One region of the Streptomyces sp. NPDC006552 genome, then DNA from elsewhere that is predicted to be linked to it. Evidence: riboswitches for the same ligand, from Rfam matches in the RefSeq annotation. Region 1 holds a riboswitch; the other holds the start of a gene.

Region 1 (9,186 bases):
CATCATGTTCGGCCTGTGGGGCTGGGTCTTCGAGTACTACCGCGGTGAGAACCAGAACCAGTAGCACCCTCCGGTTCTGACGGCACGCGGCGAAGGGCCCGGACACTCCCGAGGGAGCGTCCGGGCCCTTCGGCGTGTCGGCCGTGCCCCGACCGGCTCATTTCACCGCGCTGGACGCGGCGAACCTTCTTACGGTGTGGTCATGGACCACTCTCCGCGCATCCGTACGGTTCTTGGCTGCAGCCTGCTGGTGGCCGCACTCGGTGCGGGCCTCACGGCCTGCGGCAGCTCCGGCCACCCGCTCTCCGCCAAGCCCTACGACGCGGCGAGCCAGATCTCCTTCAGCGGGCCCGTGGGGGGTCGGAAGGCGGACCCCGACAAGCCCCTGGAAGTCAGCGCCCAGGGCGACGAGGGACGCATCACCGACGTCACCGCCACGGACGCCCAGGGGCGCTACGTGGCGGGCGAACTCTCCGCCGACGGCCGCAGGTGGCACACCACCTCCCCACTGGCCGCGGACGCCCGGTACACCGTCCGGGTCAGCACCATGGACGAGGACGGCGCGCCCGGCCGCAAGGTCCTCTCCCTCGAGACGGGCAGCCCGGGCAAGGAGCGGGCCCTGAAGGCCACGTTCGGCCCCGAGCACGGCACGTACGGCGTCGGCCAGCCCATCACGGCCGAGCTGAACAAGCCGGTCAAGGACGAGAAGGCCCGCGCCGTCGTGGAGCGGGCCCTGAAGGTCAGCTCCGAACCGGCCGCGGACGGCGGCTCCTGGTACTGGGTGGACAGCAAGACGCTGCACTACCGCCCCAAGGAGTACTGGCCCGCCCACGCCACCATCACGGTCCGCAGCAACCTCCAGGGCCTCAAGGTCGGCGAAGGGCTCTGGGGCGGCGAGAGCAAGCCGCTGACGCTCACCACGGGCGACCGCATCGAGGCGGTCACCGACGCGGGCTCGCACTCCATGACGGTCTACCGCAACGGCAAGGCCATCAACGAGATCCCGGTCACCACGGGCAAGCCCGGCTTCGACACCCGCAACGGCGTCAAGGTCGTGCTGGGCAAGGAGTACTACGTACGTATGCGCGGTGAGAGCATCGGCATCGCCGCCGGCTCCTCGGACTCCTACGACCTGCCCGTGTACTACGCGACCCGCGTCACCTGGAGCGGCGAGTACGTGCACGCCGCGCCCTGGTCCACCGGCTCCCAGGGGTACGCCAACGTCAGCCACGGCTGCACCGGCATGAGCACCGGCAACGCCGCCTGGTTCTTCAACACCGTGCGCGAGGGCGACATCGTGAAGGTCGTCAACAGCTCCGGCGCCGAGATGGACCCGTTCGGGAACGGATTCGGCGACTGGAACCTCAGCTGGAAGAAGTGGGGCGAGGGCAGCGCCCTGTCCGCCACCGCCACCGGCAAGGCCGACCCGGTCAGCCAGGCGCGGCTGAGCCCGGAGGTCTGAGCCCGCCGGTGTGAGACTTCCGGCTCCGGTACGCCGAGGGCGTACCGGAGCCGTCGGCGGAGCCGGGGGCGTCAGGCGCTGACGGCCTGGCGGGAGCGGAGCAGGGAGGCCAGCGCGGCCGGGAAGTCGACCGGGTCGACCGGCAGCGTCACCGCCGCCTCAGCGCGGCTCCACGTGGCCAGCCAGGCGTCCTGCGGGCGGCCGATCAGCAGCAGCACCGGCGGGCAGCGGAAGACCTCGTCCTTGATCTGCCGGCACACGCCCATCCCGCCCGCGGGGGCCGCCTCGCCGTCCAGGACGACGACGTCGATGCCGCCCCGGTCCAGCTCCTTGAGGACGGCGGGCAGGGTCGCGCACTCGATGAACTGGACCTCGGGGACGTCCGACGCGGGCCGGCGACCGGTCGCGAGCCGGACCTGCTCCCGCGTGTGGGCGTCGTCGCTGTAGACCAGAACCGTCGCGGTCGACTGCATCGTTCCTCCGAGGCGTTGTCAGTCTGGGGCGTCTTGCGGTGTCCTCGGCGCGGAGCCTACTCCTCCCGACACCCCGTCAACACCGGTTCGCACAGCCCTCCGCTGGGCCATATGGGCTGGACACACCCCCCAGACACTCCGAACGGCACCCCCCGGAGTGAGGGCGAGATAAGCGACCGACATAATGTCGGTCGTGGCGACAGCAACGACAGTAGAAACCGGGCACGCGCACCCGTCGGTCAATCGACCGAACCTCACCAGCGTCGGAACCATCATCTGGCTGAGTTCCGAGCTGATGTTCTTCGCGGCCCTCTTCGCGATGTACTTCACCCTGCGATCGGTGACGGGACCGGATCACTGGAAGGAAATGGCGTCCAGCCTGAACCTTCCGTTCTCGGCGACGAACACCACGATCCTGGTGCTCTCCTCACTCACCTGCCAGCTCGGCGTCTTCGCCGCCGAGCGCGGTGACGTGAAGAAGCTCAGAATGTGGTTCATCGTCACCTTCATCATGGGTGCGATCTTCATCGGCGGTCAGGTCTTCGAGTACACCGAACTGGTCAAGAAGGACGGGCTCTCGCTCTCCTCCGACCCGTACGGCTCGGTGTTCTACCTGACCACCGGCTTCCACGGCATGCACGTGACAGGCGGGCTCATCGCCTTCCTGTTCGTCCTCGGCAGGACGTACGCGGCCCGGAGGTTCACCCACGAGCAGGCGACCGCCGCCATCGTCGTGTCCTACTACTGGCACTTCGTCGACGTCGTCTGGATCGGCCTCTTCGCCACGATCTACCTGATCAAGTAGTCCGAAGATCACAGCATCGGGCGCAGAACCCGACACATTCCCGCAGCACCGACGCAGAAGATCCTGACACCGGGGTAATCCGTGAAAAAGCTCTCCGCACGACGACGCCATCCGCTGGCGGCGGTCGTCGTCCTACTCCTCGCGCTGGCGGCCACCGGGGGGCTGTACGCCGCGTTCGCGCCCGCGAGCAAGGCGCAGGCCGATGAAACCGCCCAGTCCCTCGCCATCGACGAGGGCAAGAAGCTCTACTCCGTCGGCTGCGCCAGCTGCCACGGAACCGGCGGTCAGGGCAGCACCGACGGCCCGAGCCTGGTGGGCGTCGGCTCTGCCGCCGTCGACTTCCAGGTCGGTACGGGCCGCATGCCGGCCCAGCAGCCGGGCGCTCAGGTCCCGAAGAAGAAGGTCATCTACTCGCAGGCCGAGATCGACCAGCTCGCGGCGTACATCGCCTCGCTGGGCGCCGGTCCTGTCGCGCCGACCTCGAAGGACTACAACCCGGACGGCGCGGACATCGCCAAGGGTGGCGAACTGTTCCGCACCAACTGCGCGCAGTGCCACAACTTCACCGGTGAAGGCGGCGCGCTGACGCACGGCAAGTTCGCGCCGAACCTCGGGGATGTCGCTCCCAAGCACATCTACGAGGCCATGCAGACCGGCCCGCAGAACATGCCGTCCTTCCCGGACACGACGATGACCAAGCAGAACAAGAAGGACATCATCGCGTACCTCGACGCGGTCAACGGCGACAAGTCGGAGAGCCCCGGCGGCCTCAAGCTGGGCGGGCTCGGCCCGGTCAGCGAGGGTCTGTTCGCCTGGATCTTCGGTCTCGGCGCCCTGGTCGCCGTCGCCATCTGGGTCGCCGCTCGGACCGCAAAGGCCAAGAAGTCATGAGTAGCCAAGACATTCCAGAAGAGAACCTGCCCACCGAGCAGGAGACCGGGCACGGCTCGGTCCAGGTGAAGGACAACCCCTTCGCCGACCCGGGGCTGCCCGAGCACGAGCACCGGATCCAGGACATCGAGGAGCGGGCCGCCCGGCGGTCCGAGCGCGTCGTGGCGATGCTGTTCACGATCTCGATGCTGGCCACCGTCGCGTTCATCGCCTCGTACGTCGCCATCGACGTCGACCAGAGCATCTACGTCTTCCCGATCGGGCACATCAGCGCGCTCAACTTCGCGCTCGGCCTGACCCTGGGCGTGGCCCTGTTCTGCATCGGCGCGGGCGCGGTCCACTGGGCCCGCACCCTGATGTCCGACGTCGAGGTCGCCGCCGAGCGTCACCCGATCGAGGCCGAGCCCGAGGTCCGGGCCAAGGTCCTGTCGGACTTCGCCGACGGCGCGCGCGAGTCGCAGTTCGGCCGGCGCAAGCTGATCCGCAACACGCTCTTCGGCGCGCTGGCCCTGGTGCCGCTCTCCGGCGTCGTGCTCCTGCGCGACCTCGGGCCGCTGCCCGAGAAGAAGCTGCGCACCACGGCCTGGAAGAAGGGCCTCAAGCTCGTCAACATGAACACGAACGAGCCGCTGCGTGCCTCGGACATCGCGGTCGGTTCGCTCACCTTCGCCAAGCCCGAGGGCGTGGAGGAGCACGACGAGGACTTCCAGCAGGTCATGGGCAAGGCCGCGCTGATGCTGGTCCGCATCCAGCCGGAGAACATCAAGGACAAGCGCGAGCTGGCCTGGTCCCACGAGGGCGTCGTTGCGTACTCGAAGATCTGCACCCACGTCGGTTGCCCGATCTCCCTGTACGAGCAGCAGACGCACCACGTGCTGTGCCCGTGCCACCAGTCCACCTTCGACCTCTCCGACGGTGCGCGGGTGATCTTCGGACCCGCCGGTCACGCGCTGCCGCAGTTGCACATCGACGTCGATGACGAGGGTTACCTCGTGGCGCAGGGCGACTTCGCCGAGCCCGTCGGCCCTGCCTTCTGGGAGCGCGGATGAGTACTACGACCACCAATGACGCGCCTTCTCGCGAGAAGGCACCGGCCGGCGAGCGCGTCGCCGACTGGGCGGACGGCCGCCTGGGGATCTACTCCCTGGCCAAGTCCAACATGCGCAAGATCTTCCCGGACCACTGGTCCTTCATGCTCGGTGAGATCTGCCTCTACAGCTTCATCATCATCATCCTCACGGGTGTGTACCTGACGCTGTTCTTCCACCCGTCGATGAACGAGGTGACGTACAACGGCAGCTATGTCCCGCTCAAGGGACAGCTGATGTCGGAGGCGTTCAACTCGACCATGCACATCTCCTTCGATGTGCGCGGTGGTCTGCTGATCCGGCAGATCCACCACTGGGCGGCGCTGATCTTCCTCGCCGGCATGTTCGTGCACATGATGCGCGTCTTCTTCACGGGTGCGTTCCGCAAGCCGCGTGAGGTCAACTGGCTGTTCGGCTTCCTGCTGTTCGTCCTCGGCATGTTCACCGGCTTCACCGGTTACTCGCTCCCCGACGACCTGCTCTCCGGCACCGGTGTCCGCTTCATGGAGGGCGCGGTCCTGTCCGTGCCGATCGTCGGCACGTACCTGTCGTTCTTCCTCTTCGGCGGCGAGTTCCCGGGCGGCGACTTCGTCGCGCGGTTCTACTCGGTCCACATCCTGCTGCTGCCGGGCATCATGCTCGGCCTGCTGGTGGCCCACCTGATCCTGGTCTTCTACCACAAGCACACGCAGTTCGCGGGTGCCGGAAAGACCGAGAAGAACGTCGTCGGCATGCCGCTGCTGCCGGTCTACATGGCCAAGGCGGGTGGCTTCTTCTTCCTGGTCTTCGGTGTCATCGCGGTCGTCGCGGCCATCGCCTCGATCAACCCGATCTGGGCCATCGGCCCGTACCGCATCGACCAGGTCTCCACCGGCGCGCAGCCCGACTGGTACATGGGCTTCTCCGAGGGCCTGATCCGTACGATGCCGGGCTGGGAGATCAACCTCTGGGGCCACACGCTCGTCCTGGGCGTCTTCGTCCCGCTGGTCATCTTCCCGCTGGTCCTGGTCGCGATCGCGGTCTACCCGTTCATCGAGTCCTGGGTCACCGGCGACAAGCGCGAGCACCACATCCTGGACCGCCCGCGCAACGTCCCGACGCGCACCGCCTTCGGTGCCGCCTGGATCTCCTGGTACTTCGTCCTGCTCGTCGGTGGTGGCAACGACCTCTGGGCCACGCACTTCCACCTGTCGATCAACGCGATCACCTGGTTCGTCCGGGTCGGCTTCTTCGTCGTGCCGGTCCTCGTCTTCATCGCCACCAAGCGGATCTGCCTCGGCCTCCAGCGCCGGGACCGGGACAAGGTGCTGCACGGACGCGAGTCCGGCATCATCAAGCGCCTGCCGCACGGTGAGTTCGTCGAGGTCCACGAGCCGCTCGGTGCCGAGGCGCTGCACACGCTCACCGCGCACGAGCAGTACAAGCCGGTCGAGATCGGCCCCTCGGTCGACGAGAACGGTGTCGAGCGCAAGACGTCGCGCCTGCAGAAGACGCGCGCCAAGCTCTCGAAGGGCTTCTACGGGGAGAACAACCAGATCCCCAAGCCCACCGCCGAGGAGTACAAGGAGATCACCAGCGGCCACGGCCACCACTGATCTCCGCGCTGTCCGCCACGGCAGGAGCCCTCGTCCAGGCACTGGACGGGGGCTCTTTGCCGTCCGCGGCGCTGGATAAGGTGGGTGGCGATCCGTCCCCCATGACACCGAGCAGGAGCGGCCATGAGCGCTTTGAACCCCGCTGGAGGCGACACCGCGGCGGCCCGTTCCTGGCCCACTGTGCTGAACGGCCTGCTGGAGGGCCGCGACCAGAGCGCCGACGACACCGCGTGGGCGATGGACCGCATCATGAGCGGTGAGGCGACCGACGCGCAGATCGCCGCGTTCGTGGTCGCCCTGCGCGCCAAGGGCGAGACGGTCCAGGAGATCACCGGCCTGGTCCGCGGGATGTACGAGCACGCCAACACCATCGAGGTGCCCGGCGAGACCGTCGACATCGTGGGGACCGGCGGGGACGGCGCCAAGACCGTCAACATCTCCACCATGTCCGCCATCGTGATCGCGGGGGCGGGCGCCAAGGTCGTCAAGCACGGCAACCGCGCCGCCTCCTCGGCCTCGGGCTCCTCGGACGTCCTGGAGAAGCTGGGCGTCAACCTGGATCTGCCGCCCGCGCGCGTCCCGCGCGTCGCCGAGGAAGCGGGGATCACCTTCTGCTTCGCGATCAAGTTCCACCCGGCGCTGCGGCACGCGGGTGCGGCCCGCGGCCAGATCGGCATCCGTACGGTCTTCAACCTGCTCGGCCCGCTGACCAACCCGGCCCGGGTACGGGCGCAGGCGGTCGGGGTCGCCGACCCGCGGATGGCGCCCGTGGTGGCCGGGGTCTTCGCCGAGCGCGGGAACTCCTCGCTGGTCTTCCGCGGCGACGACGGGCTCGACGAGCTGACCATCACCGGCACCTCGCGGGTCTGGGTGGTGCGCGACGGCTCGGTGCGCGAGGAGGTCTTCGACCCGCGGGAGGTGGGCATCGCGACCGTGGGGATCGAGGCGCTGCGCGGCGGGGATCCGTCGTACAACGCCGAGGTCGCCCGGCGCCTCCTCGACGGGGAGCGCGGCCCGGTCCGCGACGCCGTCCTGCTGAACTCGGCCGCCGCGCTCGTCGCCGTCCGGCCGGGCCCGGGGACGCTCACCGAGCAGCTCCGGGCCGGCATGGACCGGGCCGCCGAGTCGATCGACTCCGGCGCCGCCAAGGCGGCCCTGGAGCGCTGGGTCGCCGCCAGCAACCGGTGACCACCCGCGTGGTGTGACGCGAGGCGCAGTCCACATGTCTCAGGAACTGGACTGCGCCCTTGCCGTATCCGGAAGGTATGGCAGGATTCTGTCCAAGGTCATGAGTGACAGCGATCGAGGCCCCAGCCCGCTGTCCGGCAACCCTCCGTCCGTGGCGGGGTGCCCTGGGTGAAGACCAGGCCGTACGCAGCAAGGCGTATGGCAAGCGCGGACCCCTCGCAACCCTGGGGTCCTGGTCCTCAAGGGAGCAGTCTCGTGAGCAAGCGAATGCGATAGGGCGTCTCGGCCCCGCCTCCGCGTACCCGGTTCCTCTTTTCTCCCCATGCCGTCGAGCCCTGTTCCGTAGCGCTCGGACGTAGCTCCGGCATGGTCGATTCGCTTACCTCGCCAGGGAGTTCAGCCATGTCCGTTTCCGTCGACGCCGCCGCCTGTACCCAGACCGCCGCCCCGCTGCCCGTGCTCGGCCGCGACGTGACCGTGCCGCTCGTCACCGGCGGCGAGGTGACCTACGCCGCCCTCGACTACGCCGCCAGCGCGCCGGCCCTGCAGCGGGTGTGGGACGACGTCGCCGCCTACGCGCCCTACTACGGCAGCGTGCACCGCGGTGCCGGGTACCTCTCCCAGCTGTCGACCGACCTGTTCGAGACCTCCCGGGCCACCGTCGCCGCGTTCCTCGGCTGCCGCGCGGACGACCAGCTCGTCTTCACCCGCTCCACCACCGACTCGCTCAACCTGCTCGCCGCCGCGCTCCCCGCCGGCTGCCAGGTCTTCGTCTTCGAGACCGAGCACCACGCCTCCCTGCTGCCCTGGCGCAACGCCGAGGTGACGTACCTGAACGCGCCGCGCACCCCAGGCGAGGCCGTCGCGACCCTGGAGCGGGCCCTCGCCGACCGCGACCCCTCCCCAAGCTCCCCACTTCGTTCGAGCGGGGGAGGCCCCAAGGGCCCGGCCCTGGTCTGCGTGACCGGCGCCTCGAACGTCACCGGTGAGCTGTGGCCGGTGCGCGAGCTGGCGGCGGTTGCGCACGCGCACGGCGCCCGCATCGTGCTCGACGCCGCGCAGCTCGCCCCGCACCACCCGGTCTCCGTCCAGGAGCTGGACGTCGACTGGATCGCCTTCTCCGGCCACAAGCTGTACGCGCCCTTCGGCTCCGGGGTGCTCGCCGGACGCGCCGACTGGCTGCGCGCCGCCGAGCCCTACCTCGCCGGCGGCGGCGCCTCCCGCACGGTCGCGCGCCGCGCCGACGGCGGGGTGGACGTGGAGTGGCACGACAGCGCCGCCCGGCACGAGGCCGGTTCGCCGAACGTCATCGGCGTCTACTCCATCGCCTCCGCCTGCAAGGCGCTCACCGAGGCGGGTTTCGAGGATCTGGTCGCCCGCGAGCAGCACCTGATCCGCACGGTGCGCGCGGGGCTCGCCGAGGTGCCCGAGGTGAAGGTGCTCTCCCTCTTCGGGGACGACGCCCCGCGCGTCGGGGTCCTCTCCTTCGTGGTCGAGGGCTGGAACTCCTCGCACTTCGCCGCCGCGCTCTCCGCCGAGTACGGCATCGGCGTGCGGGACGGCCTGTTCTGCGCCCACCCGCTCGTACGGACACTGCTCGGCTCCGACCCGGGCACCCAGGGCGAGTGCGGGGCGCCCGAGGCGGCGCCGGGGGAGACGTCGCTGAACGCGATCCGGGTCAGCT
Region 2 (9,186 bases), on a different contig from region 1:
GCGTCCCCGACGTACCGCCGAGGATGCGCGTACAGCAGTCGGTGAACGCGTCCGCCCAGCGGCGGGTCAGGAAGCCGAGCCGGTCCGCGCCGAGCATCCCCTTCAGGATCTGCTCGGCGATGTCGTCGGGCAGCATCCGGAAGTAGTCGACGGGCGCCCACGGCGTGTGCGAGAAGTGCCCGATGCGCAGGTCGCCGCGGAGTTCGCGGAGCATGCCGGGGACCAGCGTCAGGTGGTAGTCCTGCACGACGACCGTCGCGCCGGGCGCGGCCTCCTCGGCCAGCGCCTCGGCGAAGGCCCGGTTGTACGCCTCGTACGACGCCCACTGGCGGCGGAACTCCGGCCCGAAGGAGGGCTCCAGCGGCGTCTGGTAGAGCATGTGGTGCACGAACCACAGCACCGAGTTCGCGACGCCGTTGTACGCGTCCGCGTGTACGTCCGCGTCGATGTCCAGCATCCGCACGCCCGGCTCGCTGACGCCGCGCCGGACGGCCTCGCGGTCACCTTCGGTGAGCGCCGAGCAGACCCAGAGCTTGTCCTCGACGACGCTGAGCGCGGAGACCAGGCCGCCGCCGCCGCGCCTCGCCTCGATCGGGCCGCCCTCGTCACCGTCCTTCAGGACGTAGGAGACGGGGCCGCGGTTGGACGCGACGAGAACCTCAGCAGCACCTTGCGTGGAAGCCATACGGGCACGCTAGCCCGGCTCGCCCCAGTTCAAACGTATGAGCGGAAGCGGCGCCGGACCGCTACGCCACCCGGCGCCACGCGTACTCGGCGATCTCGGCCATCGGTGGCCGCTCCTCGGTGTCGACCGGGTACGTGCGCGGCACGAAGCCGTCGGCGCCCCGCTCGAACTGGGTCAGCTCCGGGCGCACCAGGTGCCCGCGGGCCAGCCGCAGCTGCGCCGTGCGGTAGATCGCCGCGGCCATCCGGCCCAGCGCCTGCCCGTCCTGGTGGCGGTGGCGGCGCACCCCCACGTCGACCTGGGCCAGCGCCTCCAGGCCCACGGTGTGCAGCGCGTCCACGAGCAGCCCCAGCTCCACGCCGTAGCCGACGGGGAACGGCAGCCGCTCCAGGAGCGAGCGGCGCGCCGCGTACTCGCCGCCCAGCGGCTGGACGAACCCGGCGAGGCGGGGCCAGTGCAGGTTGAGGACCGGGCGGGCCATCAGCTCGGTGACCCGGCCGCCCTGGCCGCCCGTCTCGCCGAGCGGCCGGTCGTACATGGCCTTCACGAAGCTGACGCCCGGGTCGGTGAGGAGCGGTCCGGCGATCCCGGAGACGAAGTCCGCCGAGAACTCCTTCAGGTCCGCGTCGACGAAGCAGACGATGTCGCCGCTCGTGGCGTACAGCGACCGCCACAGCACCTCGCCCTTGCCGGGCCGCGCGGGCAGGCGCGGCAGGACCGCGTCCCGGTGCACGACGCGCGCCCCGGCCGCCGCGGCGACCTCGGCGGTGCGGTCGGTGGAGCCGGAGTCGACGACCACCAGCTCGTCGACGAGCGGCACCGCCGCCGTCATCAGCTCGCGCCGGATCACGGCGACGATCTCGCCGACCGTCTCCTGCTCGTCGAGCGCGGGCAGCACCACGCTCACCGTCTGGCCGGTGGCGCGCTTGGCGGCGAGCAGCCGGGGCAGCGGCCGGTCGGCCACGGACCAGGAGCGCCGGTCCAGCCAGCGCTCGACTTCTTCCAGCACGGTCTGCGGCTCCTCAGCGGCGGGGGCGTGGCCGCGGATGTGATCCATCTCGCGGTTCGGACGACTATCTCAAGGGTGCGGGCCTTCGGTTACAGTCTTGAACAAGGCCGGTGACCATCGCATGCCGGGGTCGCCGCCACCCAACCGCTTCACATAATCGAATACCGCTCATCCAGAGGGGCAGAGGGATACGGCCCGTTGAAGCCCCGGCAACCCTCCAGCCGGTCTCGTCCGCACACGCCAGTGCGCCCGCGAGGCTCCCGGCTAGGGAAGGTGCCAAATCCGTCTCGTGGCGAGATGCGCCGCGAGGAAGATGAGGAGAAAGGGCCTCGCCTCTCATGGCTGTACAGACCGTCGCCACCGAAACCGCCGCTTCTGCCGCGGGCACCGTCGACCTCGGGCCCGCCTCCGGCCTCTCCTGCCGGGAGTGCGGCACCACCTTCGAACTCGGGCCGATCTTCGCCTGCGCCGAGTGTTTCGGCCCCCTGGAAGTCGCCTACGACCTGCCCACCGGTGACCCCGAGGCGCTGCGCAAGCAGATCGAGGCGGGCCCGGCCAATGTCTGGCGCTACGCCCCCCTGCTGCCCGTCCCGGCCGACGTCGCCGAGAAGCCGAACCTGAACCCGGGCTGGACCAAGCTGGTCAAGGCCGACAACCTCGCCCGTGAACTCGGCGTCGAGCAGGGCAAGTTGTTCGTCAAGGACGACTCCGGCAACCCCACGCACTCCTTCAAGGACCGCGTCGTCGCGCAGGCCATCGAGGCCGCGCGCGCCTTCGGCTTCACCACCCTGTCCTGCTCCTCCACGGGCAACCTGGCGGGTGCCGTCGGCGCCGCCGCCGCGCGGGCCGGCTTCCGCTCGTGCGTGTTCATCCCGCACGACCTGGAGCAGGGCAAGGTCGTCATGGCCGGTGTCTACGGCGGTGACCTCGTCGCCATCGAGGGCAACTACGACGACGTGAACCGCTTCTGCTCCGAGCTGATCGGTGACCCGCTGGGCGAGGGCTGGGGCTTCGTCAACGTGAACCTGCGCCCGTACTACGGCGAGGGCTCCAAGACGCTGGCCTACGAGATCTGCGAGCAGCTCGGCTGGCGGCTCCCGGACCAGCTGGTCATCCCGATCGCGTCCGGCTCGCAGTTCACGAAGATCGACAAGGGGCTCCAGGAGCTGATCAAGCTCGGCCTCGTCGAGGACAAGCCGTACAAGCTGTTCGGCGCCCAGGCCGAGGGCTGCTCGCCGGTCTCGGTGGCGTACAAGGCCGGTACGGACGTGGTCCGCCCGCAGAAGCCCGACACCATCGCCAAGTCGCTCGCCATCGGCAACCCGGCCGACGGTCCCTACGTGCTCGACATCGCGCGCCGCACGGGCGGCGCCGTGGAGGACGTGAACGACGAGCAGGTCGTCGACGCGATCAAGCTGCTCGCGCAGACGGAGGGCATCTTCGCGGAGACGGCGGGCGGGGTGACGGTGGGGGTCACCAAGAAGCTCATCGAGGCCGGGCTGATCGACCCGTCGCTGACCACGGTGGTCCTGAACACGGGTGACGGCCTGAAGACGCTGGACGCCGTCGCGGAGTCCTCGCAGGCCACGGCCACGATCCGGCCCAGCCTGGAGGCGTTCCGCGCCGCGGGGCTCGCCGCCGAGTAGTGCCCGCCGGCGGCCGTCCGTGGCCGGTCGCGCAGTTCCCCGCGCCCTGACGGGGCGCTACGTACCCCGAGGTGAGTGAATCCATGAGCGTCAACGTCCGCATCCCCACCATCCTGCGTACCTACACCGGCGGCCAGGCCGAGGTGAGCGCCGAGGGTGCCACGCTCTCCGAGGTCCTCGCGGACCTGGAGCGGAACCACACCGGGATCGCCGCGCGCGTCCTGGACGACCAGGGCAAGCTGCGCCGCTTCGTGAACGTCTACGTCAACGACGACGACGTCCGCTTCGAGCAGGGCCTGCAGACCGCCACGCCCGACGGCGCCGGCGTCTCGATCATTCCGGCCGTCGCCGGCGGATGATCGCATTCCGCTTTACCCGGCGTCACTGACATTGCCCCCTCCGCGAGAGAAGCGGAGGGGGCAATTCTGCATGGTTGAGCACGGTACAGTTGGGGAAGCTGCTCCCTTTCCGTATGTGGCGCATGACGGGCGCATATGAGTTTCCGCGCGAGCCGCGACAAGAAGCAGCCAAACTGCCCGGCCCATTCGGCCCCTTTACGGCATTTACGCGGCCCGACTTGCCCCGGGTTCCGGCGAGTCGCCCTGGTTCCACCGCTCGCGCGCGCCCAGAATTCTCGTCCGATTGACCTGTTGCAGACGGCAGTTGGGCAGATACATTCAGCCGCGGTCGACGCGTTCCGGCGCACACCCCCACCCATTGGGGAGGGTGAGGTCTGACCCGGATCCGCGAAGTGCGGGTCTGTGCAAGGGCCAGTAATAGGGGAGTTAGGCATGGCTCAGGGCACCGTCAAGTGGTTCAACGCGGAGAAGGGGTACGGCTTCATCGCGGTCGACGGTGGTGCGGATGTATTCGTCCACTACAGCGCGATTCAGATGGACGGTTACCGCACCCTCGAAGAGGGTCAGCGAGTGGAATTCGAGATCTCGCAGGGCCAGAAGGGGCCGCAGGCTGACATGGTCCGCCTGGCCGCCGGCTGACGCGCGTCGCGACTGACAGCAGGCTTGGCACGACACGAAGGGTCCGTGTCCCCGTCAGGGGGCGCGGACCCTTCGCGCTGCGCGACCCCGCGCCCCACCAGGCGTGCGCCCCCTCGTACGCGGCACGCGCCCCCGCCGATTCTGTGGTAGCCGCTTGCACTCGCATGGGTCGAGTGCTAATCATTGGGCTTAGCACTCTCCGCGTGAGAGTGACAGAACTTGGATCGGGTCGGTGAGGTCCAGGGGCCGGGTGGGGCAAGGAACCACAAGGCTCAGGGGCCGTCCGTCGCGGGCACCAGCACGGTCCGTTTGCTTGCTTTTCCACCCCGTCCGGGAGGACCACTTCACATGGCCAAGATCATCGCGTTCGACGAGGAGGCACGGCGCGGCCTCGAGCGCGGCATGAACCAGCTCGCCGACGCCGTCAAGGTGACCCTGGGCCCCAAGGGTCGCAACGTCGTCCTCGAGAAGAAGTGGGGCGCCCCCACGATCACCAACGATGGTGTCTCCATCGCCAAGGAGATCGAGCTCGAGGACCCGTACGAGAAGATCGGCGCCGAGCTGGTCAAGGAGGTCGCGAAGAAGACGGACGACGTCGCCGGTGACGGCACGACGACCGCGACCGTCCTGGCCCAGGCCCTGGTGCGCGAGGGTCTGCGCAACGTGGCCGCCGGTGCCAACCCGATGGCCCTCAAGCGTGGCATCGAGAAGGCCGTCGAGGCCGTCTCCGCCGCCCTGCTCGAGCAGGCCAAGGACGTGGAGACCAAGGAGCAGATCGCTTCGACCGCCTCCATCTCCGCCGCCGACACCCAGATCGGCGAGCTCATCGCCGAGGCCATGGACAAGGTCGGCAAGGAAGGCGTCATCACCGTCGAGGAGTCCCAGACCTTCGGTCTGGAGCTGGAGCTCACCGAGGGTATGCGCTTCGACAAGGGCTACATCTCGGCGTACTTCGCCACCGACATGGAGCGTATGGAGGCGTCGCTCGACGACCCGTACATCCTGATCGTCAACTCGAAGATCGGCAACGTGAAGGACCTCCTTCCGCTGCTCGAGAAGGTCATGCAGTCCGGCAAGCCGCTGCTGATCATCGCCGAGGACGTCGAGGGCGAGGCCCTGTCGACCCTGGTCGTCAACAAGATCCGTGGCACCTTCAAGTCCGTCGCCGTCAAGGCCCCGGGCTTCGGTGACCGCCGCAAGGCCATGCTCGGCGACATCGCCATCCTCACCGGTGGCACCGTCATCTCCGAGGAGGTCGGCCTCAAGCTGGAGAACGCCGGTCTCGACCTGCTCGGCCGCGCCCGCAAGGTCGTCATCACCAAGGACGAGACGACGATCGTCGACGGCTCCGGTGAGAGCGACCAGGTCCAGGGCCGCGTCAACCAGATCCGTGCCGAGATCGAGAACAGCGACTCGGACTACGACCGCGAGAAGCTCCAGGAGCGCCTCGCCAAGCTCGCCGGCGGCGTGGCCGTCATCAAGGCGGGCGCGGCCACCGAGGTCGAGCTCAAGGAGCGCAAGCACCGCATCGAGGACGCCGTGCGCAACGCGAAGGCGGCCGTCGAAGAGGGCATCGTCGCCGGTGGCGGCGTGGCTCTCCTCCAGGCCTCCGCGGTCTTCGAGAAGCTGGAGCTCGAAGGTGACGAGGCGACCGGCGCCAACGCCGTGAAGCTCGCCCTGGAGGCCCCGCTCAAGCAGATCTCCGTCAACGGTGGTCTCGAGGGTGGCGTCGTCGTGGAGAAGGTGCGCAACCTTCCCGTCGGCCACGGTCTGAACGCCGCGACCGGTGAGTACGTCGACATGATCGCCGAGGGCATCATCGACCCGGCGAAGGTGACGCGCTCTGCCCTGCAGAACGCCGCCTCCATCGCCGCGCTGTTCCTCACCACCGAGGCCGTCATCGCTGACAAGCCGGAGAAGGCCGCTGCCGGCGGCGGTGCTCCGGGCGGCATGCCGGGCGGTGACATGGACTTCTGATCCGGTCCCCGACCTGATCAGCTTGTCTGTACGTCCCGAGGGCGGCACCTCCTCTTCGCGAGGGGGTGCCGCCCTCGGGCGTTTGCGCGTCCCCGGCCGTCTTCGCACGTCCCTTGTCCCCTTGATCGCCACGGGTTACTGTCCCCGGGCGCGTACTGGGGAGTAGAGCGCGGTTCGCGGGGCGGGTGGGGGACATGAGCGACAGCGACAGCAATGGTGGACCGGAGCGGGGCACGAACGCGGTGGGGCAGGCCATCTCGGCCGTGGCCCTCGTGGGGGCGCTCGCCGTGGGCTTCTGGGCGATCTCGAAGGAGTCGGCCTCCGACCAGGGCGGCGCGCCCGAGGCCGCCGCGTGTTCCGGGGGCGTGGCGGAGAAGGGCGACGAGGCGGCCGGGCGGGTCTCCGGGGCCCAGCTGTGCTCGGCGCTCAACCAGCGGGAGCTGGCGTCCTGGCTGGGGACGCCGGGCGAGCGGGCGAAGAGCGCGTCCGGGGGCAGCGAGTCCATGGGGACCGGGAAGAACGAGGTCCACTCGCCGTCCGCCCGGGTCGAGTTCGACACCTACACCGTGGAGCTGCACGCGTCCTACGACCGGTACCCGGTCGACGCGCGGACCACCGCGTACATCGGCCGCGACGTCCACGCGCAGCAGGTGCTGCGCCGTCCCGCGGTCTTCTACTCGACGCAGACGATGGGGATCCGCTTCCGGCTCGACGGGTCGGACGCCGAGAGCGCGCCGGGCACGCCGGCGGAGGCGCTCAGTGTGGCGTTCGACGCGAAGAACCGCGGCGGTTCCTACGAGTTGGTGGTCTGGCGCAACCACGGCGGCTTCCCGGACCGGACCGTGCTCCTGGACGTCGCCGAGCACGTGCTCCCGGTGGTTCCGGGCTTCGACGCACCGGCGACGCCGGGCACGGAGACGGGCGGGGGCGGGGCTCAGGCCACGGCCTCTTCGTGAGCGGCCTCCTCGATGCTGTGGGAGTCGGTGAGGCTCAGTGCGCCGGCGGCCGCGATCAGTCCGACGACGACGGCGAGCAGGCCGTAGGCGATCCGTTCGCCGTGGAAGAAGGACGAGACGAGCCCGTCGCTCCAGGCGCCCGCGGGCAGCTGGGTGGTGACCAGGGCGGCGATCAGGGTGCCGACCACGGCGGTGCCGACGCTGGTGCCGACCTCCTGCGCGGTGTCGTTCAGGGCGGCGGCGATCGAGGTGCGGTTGTCCGGCATGGCGTCGACGAGGGCGACCGCGCAGATCGTCATCACGGTGCGCAGCCCGATGGTCATGAGCACCATGCAGGCCGCGATGACGGCGTACCCGTGCGCGACGCCCCAGGACAATCCCGCCAGGGAGAGCGCCAGGCAGGCCGCTCCGACCAGGCAGGCGACCCGGTGTCCGAAGCGGCGCGCGAGGCCCTCGGAGAGCGGGGTCGCGAGGAGCATGGTCACGATGATCGGCAGATTGGCGAGCCCGGCCCGCACGGGGCTCCACCCGTAGGCGTACTGGAAGTGCAGGATCAGGCCGAACATCACGCCTGCCATGGCGATGGACGTGCCGATCTGGGCGACGGCGGCGCCGCGGACGGTGCCGTTCCGGAAGAGGCGCAGGTCCAGCATGGGGGCCTTGCTGCGGCGCTCGTGCCGGACGAAGGCGCACCCGGCGAGGACGGCCCCGGCGATCGAGGCGAGGGTGGCGGCCGAGCCCCAGCCGTGCTCGACGCCACTGGTCAGCGCGTAGCAGGCGAGGCCGATGGTGGCGACGCTCAGGACGGCGCCGGGCACGTCGAGCCGGTCGCGGGTCAGGTCCTCGGGCCGGTCGGCGGGGACGCCGAGCCGCACCCCGAGGCAGGCGATCACCGCGATCGGCGCGTTGACGACCAGCAGCCACTCCCAGCGCACATGGGCCAGGGCGGTGCCGCCGAGCAGCGGGCCGAGGACGAAGCCGGACATGCCGACGACGATCATCACCGTCATCGCGCGCATCCGCAGCGCCTTGTCGTCGAAGAGGCGGAAGACCAGGGAGTTGGTGATCGGCGCCATCGCCGCGGCGGCTATGCCGAGCGCGGCGCGCAGGGCGATGAGCTGGCCCGCGGTGGTGACCCAGACGACGCACAGGCTCAGCGCGCCGAACACGGCGAGCCCGGTCAGCAGCACCCGGCGCCGCCCGAGCCGGTCGGCCATCGATCCCGCGGTGAGCAGCAGGCCGCCGAAGGTGAGCGAGTAGGCGCCGGTGACCCACTGGAGCGCGGTGGTGCCGCTGCCCAGGTCGCGGCCGATGGTGGGCAGCGCGATGGACAGCAGGGTGTTGTCGACCATCTCGACGAAGAAGGCCAGGCAGAGCGCGGCGAGCGGGATCCACGCGGCACGCAGGGACGGATAGGCGCGGGAGGACGGCGGGGGCGGGGGTTTACGGGCGGCGGTGGTCATGGCGGCGGTCCCTTCTATCGAACATCGATCGGTTATCGAACCTCGTTCGATGAAGTACGATAGAACAACGTTCGATGCGATGCAAAGGGATTGAGGTACCGCCCATGCCACGCCAGCAGAACCGCGCCGCCCAGGGCCGCCGACGGGCGTCGCACTCGATGGAGTCCGTGCTGACCGAGGCGGTCGCGCTGCTCGACGAGGCCGGTCCTTCGGCGCTGACGTTCCGGGCGCTGGCGCAGCGCCTCGGCGGCGGCGTCGCGAGCATCTACTGGTACGTCGCGAGCAAGGACGAGCTGCTGGACCGCGCCACGGACCACGCGATCGGCGGCGTCCTCGCCGACATCGAGGCGCGCCCGGCGAGCGAGGACCCGATCGAGGATCTGCGCGCGATGGGGCTGATGCTCTTCGACGCGATCGTGCGGCGGCCCTGGCTCGGCAACTACTTCATGCGC

Evidence for each region. Region 1 has a riboswitch for S-adenosylmethionine ahead of ABZY33_RS34105 (aminotransferase class V-fold PLP-dependent enzyme). Riboswitches for the same ligand answer to the same signal wherever they lie in the genome.
Region 2: linked by a shared signal. The riboswitch ahead of thrC (threonine synthase) and the one ahead of ABZY33_RS34105 (aminotransferase class V-fold PLP-dependent enzyme) in region 1 are both predicted to bind S-adenosylmethionine.

The regions. Positions count from the first base shown of each region.
Region 1 is NZ_JBEXOS010000102.1:7,902-17,087, forward strand. It holds gene ABZY33_RS34065 (cytochrome c oxidase subunit 4) at 1-64, shown strand, start outside; gene ABZY33_RS34070 (Ig-like domain-containing protein) at 203-1,462, shown strand; gene ABZY33_RS34075 (hypothetical protein) at 1,534-1,935, opposite strand; gene ABZY33_RS34080 (heme-copper oxidase subunit III) at 2,120-2,740, shown strand; gene ABZY33_RS34085 (c-type cytochrome) at 2,822-3,631, shown strand; gene ABZY33_RS34090 (Rieske 2Fe-2S domain-containing protein) at 3,628-4,680, shown strand; gene ABZY33_RS34095 (cytochrome bc complex cytochrome b subunit) at 4,677-6,314, shown strand; gene trpD (anthranilate phosphoribosyltransferase) at 6,438-7,502, shown strand; SAM riboswitch class IV at 7,599-7,716, shown strand; gene ABZY33_RS34105 (aminotransferase class V-fold PLP-dependent enzyme) at 7,905-9,186, shown strand, end outside.
Region 2 is NZ_JBEXOS010000015.1:124,077-133,262, reverse strand. It holds gene ABZY33_RS12465 (trehalose-6-phosphate synthase) at 1-685, opposite strand, end outside; gene ABZY33_RS12460 (glucosyl-3-phosphoglycerate synthase) at 747-1,694, opposite strand; SAM riboswitch class I at 1,860-2,014, shown strand; gene thrC (threonine synthase) at 2,033-3,340, shown strand; gene ABZY33_RS12450 (MoaD/ThiS family protein) at 3,424-3,699, shown strand; gene ABZY33_RS12445 (cold-shock protein) at 4,132-4,338, shown strand; gene groL (chaperonin GroEL) at 4,687-6,315, shown strand; gene ABZY33_RS12435 (DUF6215 domain-containing protein) at 6,510-7,271, shown strand; gene ABZY33_RS12430 (MFS transporter) at 7,250-8,734, opposite strand; gene ABZY33_RS12425 (TetR/AcrR family transcriptional regulator) at 8,893-9,186, shown strand, end outside.